Regions from separate parts of the Herbaspirillum sp. Her4 genome, predicted to be linked through region 2. Evidence: riboswitches for the same ligand, from Rfam matches in the RefSeq annotation. Region 2 holds a riboswitch; the other holds the start of a gene.

Evidence for each region. A riboswitch is a leader RNA that binds a small molecule or an ion and turns the genes downstream of it on or off. The one in region 2 is predicted to bind cobalamin.
Region 1: it holds a riboswitch for cobalamin, as region 2 does, so the genes downstream of both, ACWFUC_RS21510 (TonB-dependent receptor family protein) here and ACWFUC_RS19390 (CbtB domain-containing protein) in region 2, are expected to answer to the same signal.

Annotation. Positions count from the first base shown of each region.
Region 1 covers NZ_CM176330.1:4,760,160-4,763,433, reverse strand. Annotated here, with positions in the region: gene ACWFUC_RS21520 (chemotaxis protein CheA) at 1-362, opposite strand, end outside; gene ACWFUC_RS21515 (protein phosphatase CheZ) at 362-1,111, opposite strand; cobalamin riboswitch at 1,611-1,887, shown strand; gene ACWFUC_RS21510 (TonB-dependent receptor family protein) at 1,968-3,274, shown strand, end outside.
Region 2 covers NZ_CM176330.1:4,285,965-4,289,238, forward strand. Annotated here, with positions in the region: gene ACWFUC_RS19380 ((2Fe-2S) ferredoxin domain-containing protein) at 1-46, opposite strand, end outside; gene ACWFUC_RS19385 (CbtA family protein) at 111-863, opposite strand; gene ACWFUC_RS19390 (CbtB domain-containing protein) at 874-1,089, opposite strand; cobalamin riboswitch at 1,230-1,460, opposite strand; gene ACWFUC_RS19395 (hypothetical protein) at 1,529-2,164, opposite strand; gene ACWFUC_RS19400 (hypothetical protein) at 2,362-3,057, opposite strand.

The DNA.
Region 1 (3,274 bases), 470 kb from region 2:
ATGTCCTTCAGTTCGGCCGGCATCGAGGCCAGGCTGTCGGGTGCGGCACCGTTGGACAATTCGGTCAACTGGTCGGCCACGAAGCCGCTGGCCTGCAGCGCTGCTTCGATGGCCAGCGGCGTGACCGGGGCCTTGCCGGTGCGCAGCGCATCGAACAGGTTTTCGGTCAGGTGGCAGGCCGACACCATGGCCGGCAGGTTCACGAACCCGGCGCCACCCTTGATGGTGTGGAATGCGCGGAAGACCGCGTTGAGGATTTCAAGGTCATCAGGATGTCGTTCCAGCGTCAGCAGGTGCTCTTCCACGTTGGTGGCGAGATCCAACGCTTCAACGACAAAATCCTTGAGCATTTCGTCATCCATTAGAACCCCAGGCTATCGAGTAAGTCGTCCACATCGTCCTGACCCATGGCGGTGCCGCCCACGGAGGGGCCATTCATCAGGGTTACCGGTTTTTCCGCATCGATCTGCGCCTTGACTTCCGGCGGTGCATTGTCGCGCAGCAGTTGCGCCAGCTCGCGCTCGGCGGAAGCGGTGATGGCCACGATCTTCTTGATCAACTGGCCGGTGATGTCCTGGAAGTCCTGGGCCATCATGATTTCCAGCATGCGCGCCTTTTCCGCCTCGGTCGATTCCATCACCGAATTGGAGAACTTCTGCGAGTCGCCCGCCAGTGCCTTGAATTCCTCGATGTTCATCTGGCCGGCATACAGCTTGGTCCAGCGCGCGTTGATGTCCTTGGCTTGCTCCTGCAGGCGGTCTTGGGCCGGCATGCCGGAGTCCAATGCATTGAGCACCTTGTTGGCGGCCTGCTCGGTGAGGGTGGCGATGTGTTCCAGACGGCTCTGGGCGTCGCCGATCTGCTCGGCCACGTCGGTCAGCGAGCGGTCGTAGCCGAGTTCGCGCATGGAGTCGTGCAGCAGGCGCACGATACCGCCCAGGCGTTCGTACATGGGCTTGTCGCTCTGGTCCTCCTGTTCGCCTGCAGCCGCTTCTTCGGTGCCGGCGGCGGCGGGGGCGGCGGCAGCGGCAGCCGGTTCGGCAGTCATGCCCGGTAGCGTCTGCGAGGAAATTTCGTCAAACAATGCTTCCAGATCAACGTCGTCGCTCATGATTACTGATTCTCCCAACAAAGGTGTGCGCTCGTCGGCGCACTGCTGTGCAAAGTTGCCCGTAGGCGGATCTAATGCGTCGTTCCGGGAGGCACAGCCACTACCACCGCCCCGATATCAGACAGATATCGGCAGCCAGAGGCAGTCTCTGAAGGCCCGCAGACCACGACAACGTTCAGGATGACAGTGAGGCCGGCCGACCACGCAAGGGTCCGCCGGTCGACGATGCCATGGCGCCGAGTATAGGACCGCTTGGCGTGATCTCATCGGCCAAACAGCGAGTGAAATCCCCCATTTGTTTCAATTTTTCGGCCCCACCACAAAAAATTGGCAAGAACCGCGATTCAAATGTTTTTTGATAGAAAAATCGAATTTTTTCTATATATCACTGCTGAGGATGGATTTTATCCGGCTTTTTCCTGAAAGCAATTGCGGCTGTCCCGCTTGTGCTGATTTACATCATCTGGGTGCTGCGGCTTGTGGCGTGTACGCCGCACGCCTACAATGGCGCGGTTTTGGTGCCCGCCGGCGTGTCCTCGCCGGCAGTTAAACGGGAAACACGCGCCAGGCCGCCTGCAGCCAGCAGGGCGGTCAGCCAAGGTGTACTGCCCCCGCAACGGTAACCAGGTGCCGGCGACGATGTGACGATGCGTCACGTCTCGCCGGCGAGACCTCTTCCACGCCACTGTGTTTTTGCGCGAACGTTCACTTCGCCACATGGGAAGGCCGATGGTCATGCCTGCAGTCCGGAGACCGGCCAGAACAGGAGGAGCCCGCACAACCAATACTGGTGCGGTTTTCCGTTGATTGCGGCCCGCGGGGAGGCTGGCTGCACAGATTCTTGACCTGATTTTTCATGCATATCGCTTATTTCCAGGCCCGCTGTGGCGGTCCTCGCCCCCGTATTGCCCTGCGCACTGCCAGTGCGCTGATTCTTTCGGCTTTCGCTGCCTCGACCCACGCCGCCGATACCAGCCAGCCGCTGTCGGCGGTAGTGGTCTCGGCCTCGCGCTTCCCCAATGATCCGGCATTCCCGCCGGTCGCTGCCACCGTCATCACCGCCGAGCAGATCCGCGAAGCCGGCATCGACAACGCCAACGAAGCCATCCGCAAGCTGGGCGGCGTCTACGGGCGCCAGAGCCTGTCCGGCCCGCGCGACTTCCCGCTGGACCTGCGCGGCTTCGGCACCAATGGCGACCAGAACATGGTGGTGCTGGTCGATGGCGTGCGTATTTCCGAGAATGAACTGGCCACGCCGCTGCTGTCGGCGATCCCCATCGAGACCATCGAGCGCATCGAGATCGTGCGCGGCGGCAGCAGCGTGCTGTATGGCAGCGGCGCTACCGGCGGCACCATCCAGATCATCACGCGCCGCCCGCAGGCCAATACCGTGCGCGGAACCGTGATCGGCGAAGTCGGCAGCAACGGTCAGCGCGCCGGCCGGGCAGCGGTTTCGCGCGGCTGGGACAACATGTCCATCGACGCCAGCTATGCCAAGTCGCATGCCGACAACTGGCGCGACAACAGCAAGTCCGATCAGGAAAATTTCAGTACCACGGTGCAGTGGTTCGCCAGCGACTGGCGCTTCGGCCTGCGCGCCAACTTGTCGCGCGCCGATTTCGGCCTGCCGGGCAGCCTGAGCCAGGCGCAATATGACGCCAATGCGCGCCAGACCAGCAAGCCGCTGGATCACGGCTCCTATGACAATGACAGCATCACCGCCTTTCTGGAGCGCCGCTTCGGTGCCTTCGACGTGGCGGCCGAGCTGTCGCATCGGGAGAAGATTTCGCGCTCCACCTATGTCAGCAGCGGCTCCACCGCGCAAGCCAACATCCGGACCACCCAGTTCTCGCCGCGCCTGCGTCACGTGCTCGACAGCGGCCTGTGGAAGAACGAAGCCATTGCCGGTGTGGACCTGGCCGAATGGAGTTCGGCCACCAATGCCAGCTATGGCAACAGCGATGCCTCCCAGCATTCGAAGGCGCTGTACCTGCGCGATGAAATCGAGTTCGACCGCAACGCCCGCCTCGCTGCCGGCGTGCGCCGCGAGCAGTTCACCCAGCAGAGCGATTCCGGCGCCTATGGCCGCACCAGCGCCGTCAATGCCTGGGATCTGCAAGCCAGCTATGCGCCGCTGCCGCTGCTGCGCGGCTTCGTCAAGAC
Region 2 (3,274 bases):
AACGCGGACCCACGCACATGAGCACGTGACGATGATGAGTTCTCATGGCTTTGATGCTTTACTTTCCCCGGCGCAGCAACGCCGGACAGGGGCCCGTCAGGGCCGGCCCATCAGCCGAAGCGGCGATAGAAGAAACCGGTCAACCCGCCCAGCGCCAGCCAGAACACCGCATTGGCTGCCGCCGTGGCGCGGATGAAGGCCTGTGCCAGTTCTTCCGGGGCCACGCTGCCATGCACTTCCGGCTGAGGAGCGCCGATGAAATGCGGCACCACCAGCAGCATGACGCCAGCCAGCTTCCACAGCCAGCCACGGGTGAAGACGAACAAGCCCAGGCTGGCCGCCGTCATGGCGGCGGTCATCACCCACCAGAGCTGGCGCGCCTGCAGCGGTGCGGCCAGGGTACCGGGGACTTCCGGCGGCAAGCCCAGCGAGGGCGCGACGAAAAACACGCCATAACCGGCCAGGCCCCACAGCAGACCGCTGCGCCAGCTGATCTGGCGTCCGCTCAGGGCAAAGGCCGCCACCAGCATCAGGGCGAAACCGACCGCCATGCTGACATTGGCCAGCACGGTGTAGCCGGTGCGCTCGGCGCCGTCAGCCGGCTCCCAGGCATTGGCGTCATGCGCGTGTTCGTGCTCATGTGCGTTCGCATGCGAGTGCTCGTGCGCAGCCGCCTGGCCGGCGGGTTCGTGGGCGTGGTCATCGGCCGCGGGGGCCGCCGATTCGCCGGCCTTTTCATATTCCTCTGCCTTGAGGATGATCTTTTCGACCTGGAATTGCTGCACGCCCGACAGCAGCACGCCCGATAAAGCGCCTGCCACCACCACAGCCGATGCCATGCGCCGGAACACGGTCCAGTTCATCGTCCGCTCCTCAGTGGCAGGGGAAACCGGCCGAGTGGCGGCCATCGTGGGCGGCATTGTGCAGCTCGACCTTGGAGGCGAAGCCGGCGCCGTAGATCAGCGCCACGCCCAGCGCGAAGGCCAGCAGCGAGGGCGCGATGCGGTCGCGCCAGACCTGGCTGCCGGAGCGGCTGGAAGAGGAAGAATCAGCGGTGTGACGAGCGTCGAGACCGGAGGGAGTGGACATGCGCTTTCCTTGACAGGTGGATGAAACGAAGGAAGCCACACGGCGAGCGCCCAAGCACAATCCCGCCGTCGGCTGACGGCACCGGTTCACACCAGCGGGAAATGATGGAAGCTTTCCGCATGATCGCCCTCCGCGATGCATTCAAGAACTTGCCTCGGGCCGGTCTCCGGGCTGGCGAGGGGAAGCCTGGGGCTTCGGGACAGGCGCCTTCCCATGCGCGGGGCACAGTGGCGTAGTGCGTGTCCTTCCTCGCTTACCGTTGCGGGGGCAGCGCCGGCTTTGGCCCGGTGCTGTGGCACCGGCCGCACCGGCTTCCCGTTTCAATTCCAGGCGCGGCTGCGCACAGGAATACCAGAAGCAATGCTAAGGGGCGAAGTATAAAGGCGGGGGCGGGCTTGGGCAACCTGCATTGTCAGCCTGTACGGGGCTGGCGGCAACGTCAGCGGGGCAAGGCGGGCTGGAGCGGTGAGGAGGATGAGGGGGAAGCACTGGAGGAAGCAGCCGGCAGTTGCGGCAAGGCAGGCGAAGCCGCCAGCTTGTAATACAGGCTCATTTCCGCCCCCATGCGGGTGGGAATGCGCGCCACGTACACCGAGCGCTGGCCGGACCGGGGACCGTGCCCGTGCACTTCCATCAGGCACAGGTAGCGATCCCCCAGGAAGCCCAGCACGGCAAACGAGGCCTTTTGCGGGCGGGACAGCCGGGGGGCGCGCTCCGGTGACAGGCCGATGGCCCGGTCAAGGTAGCCGCGATGGGAATTGACGAACAGATAGTCACGTCCGGGGGGCTTGCCGCTGGCATAACCGATGCGCCACTGGCGATTGTCGCCATCGGGCAGATACAGGCTGTAGGGGGATGCCGGGCCGCTTTCCATCACCTCGACCCGCCCTGCGACCGGATCGATGCTGACCCGGCTGAGGGGAAAATGGTCTACGGCCAGGCAACTGGCCAGCACTTCTTCGGGCGGCGAAGGCGGACCGGGCAGCGCCGCCAGACAGACGAACAGCAGGACCAAGGGCAGGCAGCGCAGCGCGCACTTCTTCCAGGGAGAGGCATGGGCAAGGAAGCAAATCATTGACAGCTCCTTCAACAGACGGCGGATCAGATCGGCTGCAGCAGAAACACAACCGGCCACCATGGTTGCAGAAGGGCAATGCCATGGATATCAGAAAACTCTCAATGAGCAGGAACAAGTCACTTGCCATGGACGGCGTGCGCCCTGTTGTGCGCCCGGTGCCAATGCCGGAAGGCCGATGTCGCCTCGCGACGGCCTCAGCGCGGCCCGGCGACCATCTCGGCAAGAAAATCGAGGGCGACGAAGTGCCATTGCGCCGATTCGGCGTCATACAGCGCGATCTGGTTGATTTCCCGGCCCGGTTCAGTACGGCCCGGGATGCGCTCCATGGCCCGCTCGGCATGCCGGTGGCGCTGCTGCGGGTTCAGTTGTTCCAGCCGGGCCGCTGTCTCCGCATGGGCGTAGAGACCGGCGCACTCCCATAGCCGGGCGTGGCATTCGAGATCGGCCAGTCCAATGTCCAGCGGGATGCTGTCGATGCTCGCCGACACCTGGGCCACGCGCGCCGACGACAGCCGCACCGGGTCGCCCTGCGCGCGCACGGCGATGCGGCCATCGTGCGCGCCCCATGCCAGATGCAGGCAGTACGGCAAGTGGCCCTGATGACGCGCCACCAGTTCATCGGGGGAAAAGGACGCCACCGGCAGTACCTGGTAATCCTCCACGGCCAGACCCAGCCAGAGCGCATCGAGATGCGCATCAAAGGCAGACAGGTAGAGCACCATGGCCTGCGCACCGGCAGCCGGCCCGGCCTTGACCGGCTCGCACAGCACCCGGGCGGTGCTGCTGCCGCTTGGCTGCAGGCGTACCAGCACATGCAGAGGAAGCGCCGCCAGCACGGTGTGGCGGCGGCCAGCGGGAAAACCCATGGACTGCGGAGGATAGGGATACAAGGTGCCACTCCTGACAAGGACGGCGGAGGTGGCAGTCCTGCTCAATTCATCTGCGGTCTCCGCAAAAAGCAGATGCTTTCACAAATGCAAAGCGGCTTGAACGAGAAAAGTCTCAATCAACGCGAAAGAATCGCAGGCGGGATGGAACACTGCAGCGGTGTCGATGAGGGCCGAAATCACGGCGGTTTCGGGGCGATATGAAAGAAAAGGACAGTGC